4 regions of the Streptomyces sp. NPDC006602 genome follow, and region 1 is predicted to be linked to each of the others. Evidence: riboswitches for the same ligand, from Rfam matches in the RefSeq annotation. Region 1 holds a riboswitch; each other region holds the start of a gene.

Region 1 (5,257 bases):
CAGAAATGTGACCTGCATCACGCCCGCTCTGCGGGCGTGTGGGGCGCGTCGCTGGGGGCTCCGCCCACCCAGGCCCGGTCCCCCTCAGCCCGTCCGGCGTTTGAGGACGAGGCCCGTTCAGGGCCGAAGGGGGGTCCGGGGGCGCAGCCCCCAGGGACGATGGGGGTCCCCCCGCTCGAGCGGAGCCGAGAGTGGGGGAGGGAAGGGGCGGCGGGGGCGAGAATCAGCCCGCCCGATGCACCACGGCGTCGCACAGCTCCATCAGCGCGGCCTTCGCGTCGCACTCCCGCAGCGGAGCCAACGCCGCCCGCGCGTCCTTCGCGTACCGCACGGTGTCCCGTCGCGCCTGCTCCAGCGCGGGATGCGCCCGCAGACCCGCCAGCGCCTCGGCGTGCCGCGCGTCGTCGGTCAGGTCGGAGTCCAGGAGCTCGCACAGCGCGATGTCCTCGGCCAGCCCCAGCCGCTCCGCCCGCTCGCGCAGCCGCAGGACCGGCAGGGTCGGGATGCCCTCACGCAGATCCGTCCCCGGGGTCTTCCCGGACTCGTGGGAGTCGGAGGCGATGTCCAGGACGTCGTCAGCGAGCTGGAAGGCGACGCCGAGCCGCTCGCCGTACTGGGTGAGCACGTCGACGACCGTCTCGTCGGCGCCGGACATCATCGCCCCGAAGCGGCACGCCACCGCCACCAGCGATCCCGTCTTGCCGCCGAGGACGTCGAGGTAGTGCTCGACCGGGTCACGGCCGTCCGTCGGGCCGGCGGTCTCCAGGATCTGACCGGTCACGAGCCGTTCGAACGCCTCCGCCTGGACCCGGACCGCCTCGGGCCCGAGGTCGGCCAGGATGTGCGAGGCGCGCGCGAACAGGAAGTCACCGGTGAGGACCGCGACGGAGTTGCCCCAGCGGGCATTCGCGCTGGCGACCCCGCGCCGCACCTCGGCCTCGTCCATCACGTCGTCGTGGTACAGCGTCGCCAGGTGGGTCAGCTCCACGACCACGGCCGACGGCACGATGCCCGGCGCATAGGGGTCCCCGAACTGGGCAGCGAGCATCACGAGCAGCGGCCGGAACCGCTTTCCACCCGCCCGCACCAGATGCTGGGCGGCCTCCGTGATGAAGGGCACCTCACTCTTGGTGGCTTCGAGCAGTCCCTCCTCGACAGCCGCCAATCCGGCCTGGACATCGGCTTCCAGAGCCTGGTCCCGCACGCTCAGCCCGAACGGCCCGACGACGGTCACGAGGGATCTCCTGTCTGCTGTGTCTACTGGCGCTTACACGGTTTGTCGATAGGTCGCTGCCATCACTCAAGTCAGCGTATCCGGTCACGTTTCGATCACCGATAGCGCCCGCCCGTCCAGGTCGGGCGGTATCGGATCACGCCGGGTATGTTTTTGATCACTTGAAAAGAACGGATATCTATCGACTTACATGGAAGTAGTGGAAATCTCCGACCCGCGATCCACTGAACTCACGGGGTCACGCTCATGCACATCCGTACGACCTTCCCCTACGAGACGACCCACGAGGACCTCCGTATCCCGCTCCCGGACGGAACCCTCCTCTACGCGCGCGTGTGGCGCCCCCTGACGGAGGAACCGGTACCCGCGATCCTCGAATACCTTCCTTACCGCCTGACCGACTGGACCGCACCCCGCGACTGGCAACGCCATCCCTGGTACGCGGGCCACGGTTACGCCTCCGTACGAGTGGACGTGCGCGGACACGGCAACAGCGAGGGCATGCCGGGCGACGAGTACCCGGCGACCGAGCCGGCCGACGGTGTCGAGGTCGTCCGATGGCTCGCATCGCAACCCTGGTGCGACGGGAAGATCGGCATGTTCGGCATCTCCTGGGGCGGCTTCAACTCCCTCCGGATCGCGGCCCTCGCACCCGAGCCGCTGAAAGCGGTCGTCACGGTCTGCTCGACCGACGACCCCTATGACAACGACGCGCACTACATGGGAGGTTCCGTCCTGGCGGTGGACATGCACGCCTGGGCGGCCACCATGCTGGCCTTCGCCTCCCGCCCGCCGGACCCGCGGTACGTCGGCGAGACCTGGCGGGACATGTGGCTCAAGCGTCTGGAGGAGATCGATCCCCTCATCCACACCTGGCTGGACCACCAGACCCGGGACCGCTACTGGAGCCACGGCAGCGTCCGCGAGGACTACGACGCGATCGACGCCGGCGTCCTCGCGGTCGGCGGCTGGCACGACCCGTACCGTGACACGGTCCTGCGCCTCGTCGAGCACCTCCCGGCCGACCGGGTCCGTGGCCTGATCGGCCCCTGGTCCCACCAGTACCCCGATCACGGCCGGCCGCCCGGCCCGGCGATCGGCTTCCTCCAGGAGACCCTGCGCTGGTGGGACCACTGGCTGAAGGGGGTCGACTCCGGCGCGATGCGCGAGCCCCTGCTCCGTGCCTACGTCAGCGACTCCCATCCCCCGGCCACGGTCTACGACGCCCTGCCCGGCCGCTGGGTCGGCGAGCCGGCCTGGCCCTCCCCCAACGTCTCCCCGGTCTCGCACGTCCTTCAGGGCGCCCCTCTCCTCGTCCGCTCCCCGCAGCACACGGGCGTCGACGCCGGCCGCTTCCTCCCTCTCGGGAACGACACCGACCTGCCGCCCGACCAGCGGGAGGAGGACGCGCGGTCGGTGTCGTTCGAGTTCGAAGCCGACGAGGAGACCTGGGTGTTGGGGCGGCCGAAGGTACGACTCAGGCTGACCTCCGAGGTGCCGCGCGGCCAGGTGATCGCCCGGGTGTGTGACGTCGCCCCCGACGGCTCCTCGACCCTGGTCACCCGGGGTGTGCTGAACCTGTCGGCGCGGCAGGGTCCGGACCGGGTCGTGCCGTGGGAGCCGGGTACCACGCAGGACGTCGAGTTCGAGCTGAACGGCATCGGCCACGCCTTCCCGGCCGGCCACCGGGTCCGGCTCGCCGTCTCCTCCGCGTACTGGCCGTGGATCTGGCCGCAGCCCGACTCGGCGGCGGGCTTCACCCTGGACCCGGCGGGCTGCTTCCTCGAACTCCCGGTCAGGACAAGGGAATCCGACTCCGGCATCATCTTCGAGGAGCCCGAGCAGTCCGAGCCCCTCGCCATGACCCGCGGCGTGGCCGCTGACGGATGGAGCCCCGTCACGCTCGACGAACCCCGCCCCGAGCGGCTGGTCGTCCGCGATGTGGCCAAGGGCGAGTGGCGGCTGGAGGTGGATCCGCGATACGGCGGCACCCGGGTGTACCCCGACGGTCTGGAGTTCACCGAGGACACTCTGGAGACGTACACGATCAACGAGTCCGACCCCTTGTCGGCCCGGGCCCGCTCGGACTGGACGATCGTGCTGCACCGACCGGAGCTCCCCTGGCGGGCGACGGTCCGTACCCGGTCGGAGCTCGGCTGTGACGGGACGGACTTCCTCACGTCCAACGAGGTGATCTGCACGGACGGCGACGAGGTCGTTTTTCACCGGACGTGGGAGAAGCGGATCCCACGGACGGCCGGTTGACTATGAGTTGGGCTCATTGCCCGATTTGACACCCTTGCGAACACACGTGAGTTGGGTCACTCGCGCCGCCCTCCGGCCTCGCCGCCACAGGCTCACTCCTCGCCTTGCCCGGTGCGCCAGTTGAGTCTTGGCAACCGCAAAGGATCAAGCGCCCCATATGCCTCAGGTCAAGGTCAACAGGGTGATGTGTGAATCCGCCACTTGTTACGGACATGTGCTCTCGCATACGTTCCGGGCCTGTCGGGCGGACGCCTAATCCTGCCGCCGCCCAACAGGACACCCATCGACCAACACCGCACGGCAGGAGCGGGGGACCCAGGTAAGTCGCCGCACCGGAGATCACGCCGGTGCGGCTGGGGGTTAAGTCGCGCCGTCCCCACGGCACGGCCGGGCAGCTCCCGCCCGAACCCGACAGCTCACCTCGTAGGCGCCGGAGAGGAACAGCGCCATGGCCGCACGAGGCAAGCACCGTCGTACCCGAACCAGCCCGCTCACCCGAGGCGTCGTCACAGCCGGAACAGGCGTCGCCGCCCTCGCCCTCCCGGTCCTGGGCGCGACCACCGCGAGCGCCGCACAGCCGGCCAAGGCCCCCGCCGCCGCGCAGGCCGCCGCGCAGGTCAAGTCCATCACGTACACCGCGGTCAAGGGCGACACGCTCTACGGCATCGCGGACAAGTACGACACCCCCGGCGGCTGGCGACAGCTCTACAAGGACAACCGCAAGGCCGTCGGCGACAACCCGAGGCTGATCCACCCGGGTCTCGAGCTGACGGTCAGGACGGCGAAGAAGGCGAGCACGTCCCGCAAGACGGCCGACAAGGCCTCGACGTCCACCAAGAAGGCCGCCCAGTCCGTCGCCAAGGCCACCCAGGCCTCCGCCAAGACGTACGCGAACAACCTCGACGGCTGGATCCGCGAATCGCTGGACATCATGGCGCAGAAGGGCATCCCCGGCTCGTACGACGGCATCTACCGCAACGTCATGCGCGAGTCGTCCGGCAACCCGCTGGCCATCAACAACTGGGACTCCAACGCGGCGGCGGGCACCCCGTCCAAGGGCCTGCTCCAGACCATCGACCCGACCTTCCAGGCGTACCACGTGGACGGCACCTCGTGGGACCCCTACAACCCCGTCGCGAACATCACCGCCGCCTGCAACTACGCCGCCGCGCGCTACGGTTCGATCGACAACGTCTTCGGCGCGTACTGAGTCGTGTACTGAGGCGCGTACCGAGGAACAACGGGGAACAGTCTCTCGAGGACGACGGCGATGCCGTCGTCCTCGTTGGACAGGGTGATCTCGTCGGCCACGGACTTGAGTTCGGGGTGGGCGTTGGCCATGGCGACGCCGTGGTCGGCCCAGTCGAACATGGGGATGTCGTTGGGCATGTCCCCGAAGGCGATGGTGTGTTCGGGCCCGAGTCCCAGATGGTCGGCGGCGAGCGCGAGCCCCGTCGCCTTGGTGATGCCGCATGGCTGGAGTTCGACGGTCCCGGGTCCCGACATGGTGACCGTGGCGAGGGAACCCACCACGGAACGGGCCGTCGCCGCCAACTCGTCGTCGGACAGGTCGGGATGACGCAGCAGCACCTTGCTGATGGGCTCGCACCACAGGTCGTCGCGCCGCCCGACCCGTACGGCGGGCAGGGTCGGGTGCGGCATCAGATAGCCCGGCTCGATGAGCGTGAGCCCGTCGACGCCGTCCTGGTCGACGGCCGCGTACACCAGCCCGATCTCGGCCTCGATCTTGCCGAGGGC
Region 2 (5,257 bases), on a different contig from region 1:
TCCTCGAAGCTGCGCTTCTGGGTGTACCCGGCGTCCGTGAACACCTTGATCATCTTGTTGTTGGCGGGCAGTACCTCGGCGGCGAACCGCCGGATACCCCGCTCGCGCGCGACGGCCCCGATGTGTTCGAGGAGGGCGGAGGCCACTCCGCGTCCCTGGTGGGCGTCCTGCACGAGGAAGGCGACCTCCGCCTCGTCGGCGGGGGACGAGGCGGGCACGCCATCGGGGCCGATGCGGTCGTAGCGTACGGTGGCGATGAACTCGCCGCCGATGGTGGCCGCGAGTCCCACCCGGTCCACAAAGTCGTGGTGCGTGAAGCGGTGGACGTCCTTGGCGGACAGACGAGGGTAGGGCGCGAAGAAGCGGTAGTACTTCGACTCGTCCGAGACCTGCTCGTAGAAGCTGACGAGGCGATCGGCGTCATCAACGGTGATGGGCCGGATGCGCGCGGTACCCCCGTCGCGCAGCACCACGTCGGCTTCCCAGTGGGCGGGGTACTCGTGCCGGTCCGACGAGGTCTGCATGGGCCCCAGAGTACGGCTCGCGTACGACAACGGCGCGAGGCAGTCTGTGGAGGACGTCAGCCGGACCGAGGCCGCGGTTCGGCGGCAGCGCGGGGCGGGACGAAGGACCGCTCCGGGCATGCTTCATGATATGGGAAACTGGTCTAGACAACCTGATACATCGAAGGGCAGCATCACATGGCTGAGCGCCGCGTCAACGTCGGCTGGGCCGAGGGTCTCCACGCCCGCCCCGCTTCCATCTTCGTCCGGGCCGCCACGGCCGCAGGCATCCCGGTGACGATCTCCAAGGCCGACGGCAACCCCGTCAACGCGGCCTCCATGCTGGCCGTCCTCGGTCTGGGCGCCCAGGGCGGCGAGGAGATCGTCCTCGCCTCCGAGGCCGAGGGCGCCGACGTGGCCCTCGACCGTCTGGCGAAGCTGGTCTCCGAGGGTCTCGAGGAACTCCCCGAAACCGTCTGAGCACGCAATTGACGTTTGCCGCGAAGGGCTCGCCCGAATTATCGGGCGAGCCCTTCGCATTTCCCGCTCACGGGCAGCAGAAATAATCCCCCGCGAATTATCCCCTCTTTGTATACGGTGCCTGTGTTAATGCCGCAGGCCCGTCATGTTTACGGGATGTTGCGAGTTCCTCACACGGTCCGGCCGATCCCCGCCGCCGGTGAATCGCAGCCGGTGCGCCGCCGTCGCGCGCTCCGTGTGCAGCGCCGTGAGCGCCCGCGCGCGTTCGCCGTCGCCGCGCGCCACCGCGTCCACGATCCCGCCGTGCTCCGCCCACGACTCCACGGGGTTGGCCGGCGCCTCCACCGCGTACATCCATGCGATCTTGTGGCGCAGCTGGGTCAGCATCGAGGTCATCGCGGCACTGCCCGAGGCCTGCGCGAGCGTCTCGTGGAACCATGCCCCCAGGGAGCGCAGATCCTCACTGTTGCCCCGCCTGGCACGCTCCTGGCCCAGCCGGACCAGGCCGCGCAGCACCTTGAGATGGGCCTCGGTCCGCCGCTGGGCGGCCCGGGAGGCGCCGAGCGGCTCCAGGAGCATGCGCATCTCCAGCAGGTCGGCGCCCTCCTGTTCGGTGGGTTCCGCGACGCACGCGCCCGCGTGCCGCCGGGTCACCACGAAGCCCTCCGCCTCCAGCGTGCGCAGGGCCTCCCGGACGGGGACGCGCGAGACGCCGTAGCGGCGCGCGAGCAGTTCCTCGGTGAGTCGGCTGCCGCGCTCGTAGACACCCGCGACGATGTCGTCCCGGATCGCCGTGCATACCGAGTGCGCCGGAATACGCATGACCGACCTCCGCTTTAATCCCCGTGAAACGTCGACGATTGACGTGTGTTCAGTGACTCTATTGCAATCAGCGGGAATTTCCGATGGCGGGCCGGAATCCATGGATATTTTTTGGACAGACGGTCGTCCCAAACGCCGAAAGCCCCGGCTGGGGGAGCCGGGGCTTCGGGATGCGGAGCCGTCTGTCGTCAGACGATGCCGGGACGCACGCGTGGGTCGTTCGCGGGCGCGAGCGTCAGACGTTCACACCGTGCGAGCGGAGGTAGGCGACGGGGTCGATGTCCGAGCCGTACTCCGCGGTGGTGCGGGCCTCGAAGTGGAGGTGCGGCCCGGTGACGTTGCCGGTGGCGCCGGAGAGGCCTATCTGCTGCCCCGGGGTGACCGTCTGGCCGACGGAGACGCCGATGGAGGACAGGTGGCCGTACTGGGTGTACGTGCCGTCGTTCATCTTGATCACGACGTTGTTCCCGTACGACCCGCCCCAGCCGGCCTCGACGACCGTGCCGGAGCCGACCGCGTGGACGGAGGTGCCGCTCGCTGCGTGGAAGTCGACGCCGGTGTGGCTGCCGGAGGACCAGACGGCGCCGCCGGACTTGTAGCCGGTCGAGATGTACGAGCCGGAGACGGGGGCGACGAAGGCGTTGAGGATCTTGCGCTCGGCCTCCCGGGCGGCGCGCTCCTTGGCCTCGCGGGCCTGCTTGGCCTCGGCGACCGCCTTCTTGGCCTCGGCGGCAGCCTGCTTGCGCGCGGCCTCCTCGGCCTTCTTCCGCGCCTCGGCCTGCTCGGCGGCCTGCTTCTGGGCGGCGGCCTGGGCGTCGATCTGGTCGGCGATCGAGTTGTCGGTGCTGATGACGGGGATGAGACCGGTCTGCTCGGCGGCCGGTTCGGCGGCGAGCGCCGGGGCGGCCAGGGTGCCGATGACGCCGGTGGTGGTCAGCGCCGCCACGCCCGCCGCACGGGCGGTGGTGCGCTTCATCCGGCTGGGACGACGGTGCTTCCCGGTGGCGCAGGTGAACGCCATGTGGTGGCTGGTCCTTTCCTTCCTTCTCGCCTACCGGGTTAGCTGACGGGTTCGGAGCAGGAAGGTCTCCTACGGGCCCCCTCGCGGTGCGCGCGGGCGTCCGATTCACCCCAGGGACTTGTGGTGTGGGTCCCCGGCTCCCCTGGCTCGCGCCATGTGGGGACTCGGCGATGACTGTCCGGTGCCGCGGGTGCGGCGCACTGCCTGACGAACAGCCCGCATGACGCTAAACGCGGCAACTTTCAATCCCCAAACGGATCACGGCTTTTGTAGCGCATGCCACAGGGCAGACAGGCAACCTCTCCCTCAATTCGGACATGGAGGGGCCCTGGTGACTCTCCGGTCACCAGGGCCCCTGGGCGCGCCTACGCCCACCGCGCTACGCGCGCGTGCGCCTACTCCGCCGAGACGACGGTGACTTCGCCGATGCCGAGGGCCTCGACGGGCTCCCTGATCTGCGCCGCGTCCCCGACGAGGATCGTCACCAGCCGGTCGACCGGGAAGGCGCTCACGACCGCCGCGGTGGCCTCCACGGTGCCGGTCGCGGCGAGCTGCTGGTACAGCGTCGCCTGGAAGTCGTCCGGCAGGTGCTGCTCGACCTGGTCGGCCAGCGTGCTCGCCACGGCCGCCGCGGTCTCGTACTTCAGCGGTGCCACCCCGACGAGGTTCTGCACGGCGATGTCACGCTCGGCGTCGGTGAGCCCTCCGGCGGCGAGGGTGCGCAGCACTGTCCACAGGTCGTCGAGTGCTGGACCGGTGTTCGGGGTGTCGACGGAGCCGCTGATGGCGAGCATCGCGGCGCCGGTGCCGTCCGGCGCGGAGCGCATGACCTGCCCGAACGCCCGCACGCCGTAGGTGTAACCCTTCTCCTCCCGCAGGACGCGGTCCAGGCGGGAGGTGAGGGTGCCGCCCAGACAGTAGGTGCCGAGCACCTGCGCGGGCCACACGCGGTCGTGCCGGTCTGGGCCGATACGGCCGATCAGCAGCTGCGTCTGGACGGCTCCGGGGCGGTCCACGATGACGACCCTGCCGGTGTCGTCGGCGGTCACCGGCGGCACGGGACGGGGCTGGGCCGCGGAACCGGTCCAGGAGCCGAGCGTGTCTCCGAGCAGCGCGTCGAGGTCGATGCCGGTGAGGTCGCCGACGACCACCACGGTGGCGGTGGCGGGGCGGACGTGCTTCTCGTAGAAGCCGCGCACGGCCGAGGAGTCGATGTTCTCGACCGTCTCCTCGGTGCCCTGGCGCGGGCGCGACATGCGCGAGGTGGCCGGGAAGAGCTCCTTGGAGAGCTCCTTGGCGGCACGCCGGGACGGGTTGGCCAGCTCGTGCGGGATCTCGTCCAGGCGGTTGCGCACCAGTCGCTCGACCTCGCTGTCCGCGAACGCGGGCGCCCTGAGGGCGTCGGACAGCAGGCCCAGCGCCTTGGCCAGGCGCGAGACCGGGACCTCCAGGGACAGCCGTACGCCGGGGTGGTCGGCGTGCGAGTCGAGGGTGGCGCCGCAGCGCTCCAGCTCGGCGGCGAACTCCTCGGCGGAGTGCTTGTCGGTGCCCTCGGAGAAGGCCCGCGCCATGATCGTGGCGACGCCGTCCAGGCCGGCCGGTTCGGCCTCCAGCGGTGCGTCCAGGAGCACCTCCACGGCGACGACCTGCTGGCCGGGCCGGTGGCAGCGCAGCACGGTCAGGCCGTTGTCGAGCGTCCCGCGCTCGGGCGCCGGGAAGGCCCAGGGCCTGGCCTCTCCCGCCTGGGGCTGGGGGTGGAATTCCATCGTGGCGAGCTCGGTCACCGGGCCGCCTCCTCGTTCTCGTCCTGGTCGGCGGGGGTTTCGGGGGCGATCGGCTCGTAGACGAGCACCGCGCGGTTGTCGGGGCGCAGGCGGGCCTTGGCGATCTCCTGGACCTCCTCGGCCGTCACGTCAAGGACGCGCTGTACGGCGGTCAGGGCGAGCTGCGGGTCGCCGAACAGCACCGCGTACCGGCACAGTTCGTCGGCGCGGCCCGCGACCGTGCCGAGCCGGTCCAGCCATTCGCGCTCCAACTGGGCCTGGGCGCGCTCCATTTCCTCTGCCGTGGGGCCCTCCTCGGCGAACCGGGCGAGCTCCTCGTCGATGGCGGCCTCGATGACCGGCACCTTGACGTCACCGGAGGTCTTCACGTCCAGCCAGCCCAGGGAGGGCGCTCCGGCCAGCCGCAGCAGACCGAAGCCGGCCGCCACCGCCGTACGGTCGCGCCGTACGAGCCGGTTGTAGAGGCGGGACGACTCGCCGCCGCCGAGGACGGTGAGCGCCAGGTCGACCGCGTCGCACGCGCGCGTGCCGTCCTCCGGGAGCCGGTAGGCGGCCATCAAGGCGCGCGCGGGCACCTCCTCCTCGACGATCTCCCGCAGCTGCTCACCGATGATCTCGGGCAGCGAGCCGTCGCGGGGCACGGGCTT
Region 3 (5,257 bases), on a different contig from region 1:
GGGGACCGCGCATCGCACTCGCCGACGCCGAGGCCCTCGCCGTCCGCCCCCTGCCCGACTACTGGCCCTTCGAGTCCCCGCTCGACGGCCGCGAGGAGTACCCCGTCGAGGGCGGCCCCCGCTTCGTTCGGCCCGCCCTGTCGGTGCGCACGGAGGAGGGGCGCGGCACCGAGTGGAGCTTCGAGGCGTACGAGATGGCGGACGACGAACTGCGGCTGCGGTTCCGTGACGGCGGGCTGGCGATCACGCTGCACTACCGGATGCGGGGCGACGTCCTCGAACGCTGGGTGACCCTCGACAACGACGGGCCCGCCGTGGAACTCCTGCGCGCCGACTCCGCCGTCTGGACGCTGCCCCACCGCGACGGCTGGCGGCTGTCCCAGCTGCACGGCCGCTGGGCCGCCGAGTCCCGGCTCGTACGTTCCCCCCTCACCTACGGTGAGAAGGTGATCGGCAGCCGCCGCGGCCACACCGGGCACCAGCACCTGCCCTGGGTCGCCCTCGACACCGACGCGACCGAGGAGCGCGGCGAGGTCTACGGCTGCGCCCTCGGCTGGTCCGGGTCCTGGCGGATCGCCGTGGCCCAACTCCCCGACGCGCGCGTGCAGGTCACCGGCGGGGCCGGGTACGACGACTCAGGCCTGCTGCGGCTGGCGGCGGGGGAGTCCTTCACGACGCCTGTCTTCGCCGGTCTGTGGAGCGAGGGCGGCTTCGGCGGGGCGAGCCGGGCCTGGCACGCCTACCAGCGTGCGTATGTGATCCCGGACGCGGACCAGGACCGGCCGGTGCTGTTCAACTCCTGGGAGGCCACGGAGTTCGACATCTCCGAGGAGCAGCAGGGCGTGCTGGCCCGGCGGGCCGCGGCGATCGGCGTCGAGCTGTTCGTCGTGGACGACGGCTGGTTCGGATCCCGCACCAGCGACCGCGCCGGGCTCGGCGACTGGCAGCCCAATCCGGACCGCTTCCCCGGCGGCCTCAAGCCGCTGGGCGACTACGTGCACGCGCTCGGCATGCGGTTCGGCATCTGGGTGGAGCCCGAGATGGTCAATCCGGACAGCGAGCTCTACCGGGCCCATCCGGACTGGGTCCAGCACCAGGCAGGGCGAAAGCGGACAGAGCTGCGCAATCAACTCGTACTGAACCTCGCGCGCGAGGACGTCCAGGAGTACCTCTGGGAGCAGCTCCACGCGCTCCTGTCCAGCGCCCCGATCGACTACGTGAAGTGGGACTTCAATCGCTGCTTCACCGACGCGGGCTGGCCCGGCGAGCCCTACCCGCAGCGCCTGTGGGTCGATCATGTGCACGCGCTGTACCGCCTGTTGGACCGGCTGCGGGCCGCCCACCCGGGCGTCGCCTTCGAGTCCTGCTCGGGCGGCGGCGGCCGGATCGACCTCGGCGTGATGAGCCGTACGGACCAGGTGTGGACCTCGGACAACACCGACCCGCTCGACCGGCTCGTCATCCAGCACGGCTTCAGTCAGATCCACCCGGCGCGCGTCATGGCCGCCTGGGTCACCGACAGCCCCAACAACCAGCTCAACGGCAGGGTCAGCTCGCTGCGTTTCCGTTTCGTGAGCGCCATGGCCGGGGTGCTCGGCGTCGGCGGAGACCTCGCCGAGTGGACCGAGGAGGAGCTCGCCGAGGCCCGTGACTGGGTGGATCTCTACAAGGAGATCCGGCCCCTCGTGCAGCGCGGCGACCTCTACCGGCTGCGGCCTCCGCAGGGCGGGCTGAGCGCGGTGCAGTACGTCCTCGGCGACGAGGCCGTCGTCCTCGCCTGGCTCCAGGCGCAGCATTACGGCGAGCCCGTGCCGACGCTGCGGTTGCACGGCCTCGACCCGACAGCATCGTACGAATGCCATGAAACGGGCGAAGTTCACAGAGGTGCCGTACTGCTGCATCACGGACTGCGGACGGGACTGCGCGGTGACTTCGATGCGACGGTTATCCGACTGCGTCGCATCTAAGGCTTCTGTCCGAATTAGCACCTTCGTTCCAACTCCGCATGCAATAAAGGGGCCTGAGGAGGGGCCACGTGAGGAGGGTCATATTCGTGACCGTGCGTCGCCCGTCATGTTCACGTAATCAATGGTCTTTTCAAGGGGGTTTGGTTAAGAGGGTCAGTCCCTAATGCACACAGGGTGACAGGGAATTCTCTCAGGTGGCCAACAGAAACGCATTCACGGGCAACCACTTACTTGTCCCTTTGCGTCTTGGTCGCTTACGTTCACCACCCATCCGGACGGACGCCCAATCCTGCCGCCGCCCGGAGCCCGCACACACTCACCCGTACATGGCAGGAGCGGGGGACCCACAGGTAGAACCGCCTGTTCCGGTCTCCGGAACGGCTAGGGGTTAAGTCGTGCTTCGGTACGGCCGGGCATCTCCAGTCCGCACCCGACAGCTCACCTCGCAGGCGCCGGAGAGGAATTCGTCATGCCCGCGAAGGGTAAGCATCGCCGCCCGAAGTCCCAGCGTTTCACCCGCTCCATCGCCGTCGCCGGAACCGGCGGCGCCGCACTCGCCCTGCCGCTTCTCGGGGCCACCGGCGCGCACGCCGCCACTCCGCAGTCCGTATCGGAAAAGGCCGTTCAGTCGTCCGTTCCGACCACGGTGAAGAAGGTGGCTGAAAAGACGACGGCCGAAAAGCAGGCGTCCGCGCAGGCATCGGGTAGGAAGATCTACTCCGTGCAGGCCGGTGACTACCTCGCGAAGATCGCGGACGAGCAGAATGTCAGCGGTGGCTGGCAGAAGCTCTACTCCGACAACCGCGAGGCCGTCGGTGGCAACCCGTCGCTGATCCACCCCGGTCTGAAGCTCTCGATCGGCAGGAAGGCCACGACGAGCACCCCCAAGTCGTCGTCCTCCTCGGGCTCTTCCTCCTCGTCCAAGTCGTCGTCTTCGTCTGGTTCATCGGATTCGTCCGCTTCGTCGAAGTCGTCCCCCTCCGGGGCTTCCTCCTCGTCGAAGACCGAGGCGGCCACCCAGAGCGCCGACAACGCCGGCACCTCCAGCGGCTTCACCCTTCCGGTGAGCGGTGCCTCCGTCGGCACCGGCTACCACGTGGCGGGCAGCATGTGGTCCAGCGGCTACCACACCGGCGTCGACTTCGTCGTCCCGACCGGCACCTCCCTCAAGGCCGTGGGCGCGGGCACGGTCGTCTCCGCGGGCTGGGGCGGCGCGTACGGCAACCAGGTCGTCATCAGGCTCGCCGACGGCTACTACGCGCAGTACGCCCACCTGTCCTCGCTCTCCGTCTCGAGCGGCCAGTCCGTGACGGCCGGTCAGCAGCTCGGCCTCTCCGGCGCGACCGGCAACGTGACCGGCCCGCACCTGCACTTCGAGATCCGCACCACGCCGGACTACGGCTCGGACGTGGACCCGGTCGCCTACCTCCGCTCGAAGGGCGTCGCCGTCGGCTGACATCCCCGACCGTCTGTCCGAACACGCTGCCGAAGGCCGGACCCCGATCCCCGGGTCCGGCCTTCGGTGTGTTGATCTTGCTTGTTCCTGATCACTCCATTGCGGCTTTGTGGCGGGGGCGCCCGGGGCGTCGACAGCGAGGGGAGGGTGGGGAGAAGGTGAACTCCGTAGTGTTGCAAGCGCTTTCTGCGCCCTCGGAAGGAGCCGTCTCCCGTGACGACCACGCGTAGAGCATTCGGAGCCCTGGCCGCAAGTGCCGCCCTGGCCGCCCTCGCCCCCGCTACCACCGCGAGCGCCACGCCCCGGCACCGCCGACTGATCGCCCACGACGACTTCCGCCATGGACTCGGCCGGTGGGCGGTGGAACTCGAGAAGGGCGGAACCGTCACCGCGACCCGCGGGATCCTGGAGGTCGACGTGCCCGCCGGCGCAACGGTCTGGTTCAAGAAGCTGCTCGAAGGGCCGTACGTCCTGGAGTACACCGCCACGCCGGTGTCCGCGGGCGGGGTCAACGACCGGGTGTCCGACCTCAACAACTTCTGGAACGCCGTCGACGTCCGTTCCCCCGACGACCTCTTCGCCACCCGGCGGGGCGGGGCGCTGGCGGAGTACGACTACCTCAAGACGTACTACGCCGGCTACGGCGCCAACACGAACACCACGACCCGGCTGCGCCGCTACGTCGGAGAGGCGGGAGTCCGGCCGTTGGTCCACGACTACACCGAGCCGCTGCTCGTGGCGAACGAGCCGAACCGGGTCCGGATCGTCTCCGACGGGTCGATGGTCCAGTGGTGGAACAACGGGCGGCTCGTGTTCGACTACAGCGACCCGGAGCCGTACACGAGCGGCCACTTCGCCTTCCGGACCACTTGGAGCCACTTCCGTATCAGTGGGTTCCGGGTGTGGCAGTTGCCGCCTCAACAGCGCTGACGTGAGGGCTATTCCTGGTTTGACCAACCCTTGAAGAGTGGCTTATCTCACCGTCCGTCAACCCCTTCTTACGGTCGCGTAGCTCACATCCGAAGGGGAATCATGGGCCGACGTGGCAGACGATTCGAAGAGTGACACCAGATCAGTGATCGGGTCGTACGTGGCGGTGGGGGACAGCTTCACCGAGGGCGTCGGCGACCCCGGCCCCGACGGGTCGTTCGTCGGCTGGGCCGACCGGTTCGCGGTACTTCTCGCGGACCGGCGGCCCGAGGGCGACTTCCGCTACACCAACCTCGCCGTGCGCGGGAAACTTCTCGACCAAATCGTGGAGGACCAGGTTCCGAAGGCTCTCGAACTGGCCCCGGACATGGTCTCCTTCTGCGCCGGCGGCAACGACATCCTGCGGCCCGGCACCGATCCCGACGAGGTCGCCGAGCGTTTCGAGCGGGCGGTCGTGCAACTCACCGCCGTCGTCGGCACCGTGATGGTGACAACCGGCTTCGACACCCGTGGCGTGCCCGTGCTCAAGCACCTGCGCGGCAAGATCGCCACCTACAACGGACATGTGCGGGCCATTGCCGACCGGCACGGCTGTCCGGTGCTCGACCTGTGGTCCCTGAAGACCATCCAGGACCGGCGGGCCTGGGACGGCGACCGGCTCCACCTGTCGGCGGACGGGCACACACGCGTGGCACTGCGCGCGGGACAGGTCCTCGGGCTGGAGATCCCGGCCGACCCCGACCAGCCCTGGCCGCCGCTCCCGCCGCGCGGCACGCTCGAGGTCCGACGGGACGACGTGCACTGGGCGCGCGAGTACCTGGTGCCGTGGATCGGGCGCCGGCTGCGCGGGGAGTCCTCGGGCGACCATGTGACCGCCAAGGGCACGCTGTCACCGGACGACATC
Region 4 (5,257 bases), on a different contig from region 1:
TGCCCGACCTGCCACCGTTGCCGGCCCTGACGCGCGCCGAGGGCGAACTGATCGACCGTTACCTCGACGTGGTGGACCTGCTCGGCCGGATCAACCCGGCCCGCCACGGCGACACGTACCGCGGACTGCGGGCCGCGCAGGCGCTGGTCACCAAGGCGGCCGAGCTGCGGGACGCACTGGCGCTGATGCACCGTCGGGGCGAGACCGAGGTGCACGCCGACACGCTGGCGCGTGCGCTGCGCGTGCTGGACGGGGAGCGCCGCACGGCCCGCGTCACGCTGCCGCCGCCCACCGACAGTTGACGCACCCACAGCCGGTCCGGTCCGCCTCCTGATGGAGCGTCCGGACCGGCGCCGAAACGGACCAAACGGTGTACCACCTCTTGGCGTAGTCGCGCGTCCATTTTCAGGCCCGCTCAAGTTGCGCAACGCGCGTAGGCCCAGGGCGGAATGAGTCGTTCCGGTGCTGGTCGGGGGGCCCTCGGGCCCCTGGACGCCCTCTCGAACACGGGGGTGTCCACCCGAACGGGTGAGTGGTGAGTAACAACACAAACCATCGGTTCCGTTGGGATTTTCGGACATCCCTGAGCCAAGATCCCTGTCTGACGACAAGACCCCGTCACAACGGCGGGGCGATCCGGGCGGACGCCGAGTCCTGCCGCTGCCCGGATGACAGGTCGACAGAAGTGGATCGGCAGGAGTGGAGGACCCAAGCACGACGGGTCGCCGGAACGGTCACGCCATGACCGCGCCGAGCTGCCCTTGGGGTGAAGCCGCAGCAGCGGCCGGGCAACTTCGCCAGCCCGAATCCGACAGGTCATCCTTCACAGGCGGCTGACGAAGGGTTGCGCATGACTGCGCTCAATCGTGTCCCGTCGCTCATGGTCCGGGCCGGTACGGCCTCGGCCCTCACCCTCGCCGCGGTGGGCGGCTCCGTCGTGGTCCCGGGTGTCGCCTCCGACGCCGCGGCCGCCACGCCGGCGACGAAGGCACTTCAGATCGCCGCGTCCAAGAAGGGCTCCCCGTACAGGTACGGCGCCACCGGACCACGCCGGTTCGACTGCTCAGGGCTCACGCTGTACTCGTTCAAGAAGGCGGGCAAGAAGCTGCCTCGTACGGCGGCCCAGCAGTACAACAAGACGCACCACATCTCCTCGAAGAGCCGCAAGGCGGGAGACCTGGTGTTCTTCCACTCGGGGTCGAGCGTCTACCACGTCGGCATCTACGCCGGGAAGGGGAAGATCTGGCACGCCCCGAAGACCGGGGACGTGGTGCGACTGCAGAAGCTCTGGACCAAGAGCGTCTGGTACGGCCGGGTCAAGTGACCCACCCACCCTCGGGGGCGGCGGCGACCTGACCCGCCGCCGTCCCCTGTTGGGGCCCCGCGGGACGCGTGACACGGGCTGAGATGGTTACTCGTTCATCCATGGCCGACCACCGTCCCTGCACCGCACGCAACGAGACCCCGCTGGAGCGCGCCGACCGCAATTTCGGCGAACTGCTCCAGGAACTGCGCGTCACCCAGACCGGGGTGCAGATCCTCTTCGCGTTCCTGCTGACCCTCGCCTTCACGCCGCGCTTCCCGTCGCTCGACACGGTCCAGCGCACGACGTACGTCGTCACGCTGCTGCTGGCGGTCCTCGCGGCGGCGCTGTTCACCGCGCCCGCCGCCCTGCATCGCTCGCTCTTCCAGAAGGGCGCCAAGCCCCGCATAGTCCAGGTCTCCTCGCGGCTCGCCACCCTCGGCATGGGGGTGCTGGTGTTCGCGTTCACCGGGTCGGTGCTGCTCGTGGTGGACGTGACGACCGGCCGGGCCGGAGGGCTGGCCGCGGGCGGGGCGACCCTGCTGGTGTGCCTGGGCCTGTGGTGGCTGCTTCCCCGGCTGGTACGGCGGGCCGTACGGGCCGACGCGCACCGGACGGCCGTCAGGCCGCAGCCCACGGCGGTCCGAGGAGGAGTACCCCACCGAGACCTCTCGGCGCGCCGCCGGTGACCTCCTGACGCCCCTGGGGAGCACGCGGCCGGCGCCGTGAGCGCTACGGCTCCTGCTGGCCCGCCGCCGGCACCGGCTGGGCCGGCACCGTCCACGGCAGCTCGATGAAGACGGTCTTGCCCCCCTCGCGGGTGGGCCGGACTCTGAGCTTGCCGCCGCACTCCGCGGTCAGCCAGCGGATGATCACCATGCCGCGGCCGTTGTCCTGCTGGACGGCGGCGGGCAGTCGTTTCGGGAAGCGCGGGTGGCTGTCGGTGACACCGATGCGCAGGTGCTCGTCACGGTCGAGCGCGATGTCCACCGTGAAGGTGGGTGACTGCCCGAGGGTGTGCTGTACGGCGTTGGTGGCGAGTTCGGAGACGATGAGGCGGATGGTCTCGGCTACGTCCGTGTCCGCCGGCAGACCCCATTCCGCCAGAGCTGTGAGCACGTAGGAGCGGGCGGCGGAGACCGAGGCGGGAACGCTCGGCAGAGTGACGGATGATTCCAGGTGGTCTGCCATGACGACGTCGTCCCTTCCCCGCGGTACCGCAGTCCGACGCGAAGGCGGAGGTTCGAGTACGGTCCCGGACTGGTGCTTCGCGGCCAGAGTGCCATTACCGGGGCGGTCACGGGTGGCGATCCACCAAGATGTGCATATATCTGTCGCTCGAAGCGGTGAACTCTGCGACGGCAGACCGTATTTGGGTGCCTTGGTTGGAGTAAGGAGTAGCCCCATGCAGCACGGTCCCGCGGTGCGCCGCCGGAAGCTGGGCGCCGAACTGCGTGCGCTGCGCACCGGTGCGGGGCTCACGAGTGGTGAGGCGGCCCTGCTGGTGGGCTGGCACCAGTCGAAAGTGAGCCGGATCGAGACCGGCGCGAGCGGGGTGAAACCGGCCGATGTGCGGTTACTGCTCGACGCCTACGGGGTGCACGACTCCCAACTGCGCGAGCTGCTCCTGATGTTGGCGGGCTCCGGCGAGGGTGGCGGCCGCCACCACTGGTGGCAGGCGTACCGAGGTGTGCTGCCGCCGACCTACCGGGATTTCATCAGCCTGGAGTCGCAGGCCAGCGCGATGCGCACGCTGGAGACCTCGGTGGTGCCCGGCCTGCTGCAGACGGCGGAGTACGCCCGGGCGGTGACGAAGGCCGCGGTGGACGGGCTGGACGACGAGCGTCTCGACGCCCTGGTCGAAGTGCGCCTGGCCCGGCAGGACGTGCTGCGTTCGCATCCGCCGCTGGAGTTGAGCGCCGTTCTGGACGAGGCCGTGCTGCGGCGGGAGGTCGGCGGCCCCGACATCATGGCGCGGCAGCTGGCACGACTGGTCGAGGCGGTGCGGCTGCCCCAAGTGCGCCTGCAGGTACTGCCGTTCGCGGCCGGCGCGCACATCGGTGTCACCGGGCCTTTCGTTATCTTCTCATTTTCGCGCACATCTGATCTGGATGTGGTTGTTCTCGACCACTTGACGAGTAGCCTCTACCTCGAACGGAAAGAAGACCTCCAGGCTTACACCGAGGCCTTCAACGCCCTTCGGTTCCACGCCCTTTCGCCCGAGGACTCGTTGGACTACATCGCCGCTATAGGTGACGGCGCGTAAGGAGGCACCATGTCTGCCCTGCCTCGGCACGTACCTTCCAGTACCGATCTGCCCGGCCCGCGGTGGCTGCGCAGCAGTTACAGCACGGGAGCGAACAACTGCGTCGAGACCGCCCGGCTCGTGGCCGGACGCCCGGCCGGACTGCTCGCCGTGCGCGACTCGAAGAACCCGGCCGGACCCGCGCTGCTCTTCTCCCCCGAGAGCTGGGCGGGCTTCACGGCCGCGGTGCACCACATCTGACCGGTTCCGCCGTCGCGCGACGCACGGCCGTGGCACCCGCGAGAGAGCCTGAGGATGCGCGCCGTCCCGCGACTCACGGTCGCGTCTCGCCGATCACCCGTACAGCACGTTCGATCTGCCCGTCGGAGAGGTCCGCGCGGGCGGTCAGCCTCAGCCGGGAGACGCCGTCGGGCACGGAAGGAGGACGGAAGCAGCCCACGGCCAGCCCCTGCGCACGGCAGTCGGCCGCCCAGCGCACGGCCCCCTCCGGGGACGGTGCGCGCACGGAGACGACCGCGGCGTCCGGACGTACCGCCTCCAGACCCGCGGCGCTCAGGCGTGCGTACAGGTCGGCGGCGACCGCGCGCGCTCGCGCCGCCCGCTCCGGCTCGCGGCGCAGCAGGCCCAGGGCGGCCAGGGCCGCGCCCGCCGCCGCGGGGGCGAGGCCGGTGTCGAAGATGAACGTCCGGGCCGCGTTGACCAGGTGGTCGATCACCCGGGCGGGGCCGAGCACGGCACCGCCCTGGCTGCCGAGCGACTTGGACAGCGTGACCGTCACGACGACGTCGGCGGCGCCCGCGAGTCCCGCCGCGTGCGGGGCGCCGCGGCCGCCGTCGCCGAGGACGCCGAGACCGTGGGCGTCGTCGACCACCAGCCCCGCGCCGCGCTCCCGGCACGCCTCGGCGAGCCCGGCCAGCGGTGCCGCGTCGCCGTCGACCGAGAAGACCGTGTCGGACACGACGACGGCGGGGCCCTCGTGCGTCTGGAGCGCCTTGCGCACGGCGCCCGGGTCGGCGTGCGCGACGACCTGCGTGGTGCCGCGGGCCAGCCGGCAGCCGTCGATGAGCGAGGCGTGGTTGCCCGCGTCGGAGACGATCAGCGAGCCGTGCGGTGCCAGCGCGGTCACCGCCGCGAGGTTGGCGGCGTAGCCCGAGGAGAAGACGAGCGCCGCCTCGAAGCCGCAGAAGTCGGCCAGCTCGCGTTCCAGCTCCTGGTGGAGCTCCGTGGTGCCGGTGACGAGCCGGGAACCGGTCGAGCCGCCGCCCCAGGTCCGAGCGGCCCGCGCCGCGCCCTCGGTGACCACCCGGTGCCGGGCCAGCCCCAGGTAGTCGTTGCTCGCCAGGTCCAGGAGCGGGGAGTCGGAGGGGCGGGGGCGCAGCGTCCGTACGAGTCCGGCGCGGCGGCGCAGCTCGGCCTGCTCGTCGATCCAGGCGAACGCCATCGGCCCTCCAGGGATGTGTAGGCAGTGCCTGCGATTTGTAGGCAGTCCACAGACACTAGCGGGACTGCCGGGCACCCATGATGTGGCGATACCCACACGTCGAAGCGTCTCTGTTGTGTGAACTCTCCTTGGCCGAAAGCGCCTGCGTAGGACAGGATCGGCTCTCATGGACCTGCTGAACACGCTGGTGGACAAGGGGCTTCGGCGCGAGCTGCCGACCCGCGAGGAGGCGCTGGCCGTCCTCGCC

Evidence for each region. Region 1 has a riboswitch for cyclic di-AMP ahead of ACFYO2_RS30755 (transglycosylase SLT domain-containing protein). Riboswitches for the same ligand answer to the same signal wherever they lie in the genome.
Region 2: linked by a shared signal. The riboswitch ahead of ACFYO2_RS41015 (M23 family metallopeptidase) and the one ahead of ACFYO2_RS30755 (transglycosylase SLT domain-containing protein) in region 1 are both predicted to bind cyclic di-AMP.
Region 3: linked by a shared signal. The riboswitch ahead of ACFYO2_RS35295 (peptidoglycan DD-metalloendopeptidase family protein) and the one ahead of ACFYO2_RS30755 (transglycosylase SLT domain-containing protein) in region 1 are both predicted to bind cyclic di-AMP.
Region 4: linked by a shared signal. The riboswitch ahead of ACFYO2_RS07975 (C40 family peptidase) and the one ahead of ACFYO2_RS30755 (transglycosylase SLT domain-containing protein) in region 1 are both predicted to bind cyclic di-AMP.

Annotation. Positions count from the first base shown of each region.
Region 1 covers NZ_JBIAHG010000015.1:46,627-51,883, forward strand. The annotation lists gene ACFYO2_RS30745 (polyprenyl synthetase family protein) at 224-1,234, opposite strand; gene ACFYO2_RS30750 (CocE/NonD family hydrolase) at 1,481-3,499, shown strand; cyclic di-AMP (ydaO/yuaA leader) riboswitch at 3,781-3,942, shown strand; gene ACFYO2_RS30755 (transglycosylase SLT domain-containing protein) at 3,948-4,709, shown strand; gene ACFYO2_RS30760 (HAD family hydrolase) at 4,673-5,257, opposite strand, start outside.
Region 2 covers NZ_JBIAHG010000033.1:27,051-32,307, forward strand. The annotation lists gene ACFYO2_RS41000 (GNAT family N-acetyltransferase) at 1-524, opposite strand, end outside; gene ACFYO2_RS41005 (HPr family phosphocarrier protein) at 702-983, shown strand; gene ACFYO2_RS41010 (GntR family transcriptional regulator) at 1,110-1,805, opposite strand; gene ACFYO2_RS41015 (M23 family metallopeptidase) at 2,041-2,826, opposite strand; cyclic di-AMP (ydaO/yuaA leader) riboswitch at 2,840-3,006, opposite strand; gene ACFYO2_RS41020 (M16 family metallopeptidase) at 3,222-4,610, opposite strand; gene ACFYO2_RS41025 (M16 family metallopeptidase) at 4,607-5,257, opposite strand, start outside.
Region 3 covers NZ_JBIAHG010000021.1:27,568-32,824, reverse strand. The annotation lists gene ACFYO2_RS35300 (alpha-galactosidase) at 1-1,967, shown strand, start outside; cyclic di-AMP (ydaO/yuaA leader) riboswitch at 2,275-2,432, shown strand; gene ACFYO2_RS35295 (peptidoglycan DD-metalloendopeptidase family protein) at 2,437-3,423, shown strand; gene ACFYO2_RS35290 (DUF6250 domain-containing protein) at 3,637-4,353, shown strand; gene ACFYO2_RS35285 (SGNH/GDSL hydrolase family protein) at 4,499-5,257, shown strand, end outside.
Region 4 covers NZ_JBIAHG010000002.1:722,692-727,948, forward strand. The annotation lists gene ACFYO2_RS07970 (hypothetical protein) at 1-302, shown strand, start outside; cyclic di-AMP (ydaO/yuaA leader) riboswitch at 646-847, shown strand; gene ACFYO2_RS07975 (C40 family peptidase) at 851-1,324, shown strand; gene ACFYO2_RS07980 (DUF6328 family protein) at 1,426-1,992, shown strand; gene ACFYO2_RS07985 (ATP-binding protein) at 2,036-2,494, opposite strand; gene ACFYO2_RS07990 (helix-turn-helix domain-containing protein) at 2,709-3,569, shown strand; gene ACFYO2_RS07995 (DUF397 domain-containing protein) at 3,579-3,809, shown strand; gene ACFYO2_RS08000 (8-amino-7-oxononanoate synthase) at 3,883-5,010, opposite strand; gene bioB (biotin synthase BioB) at 5,177-5,257, shown strand, end outside.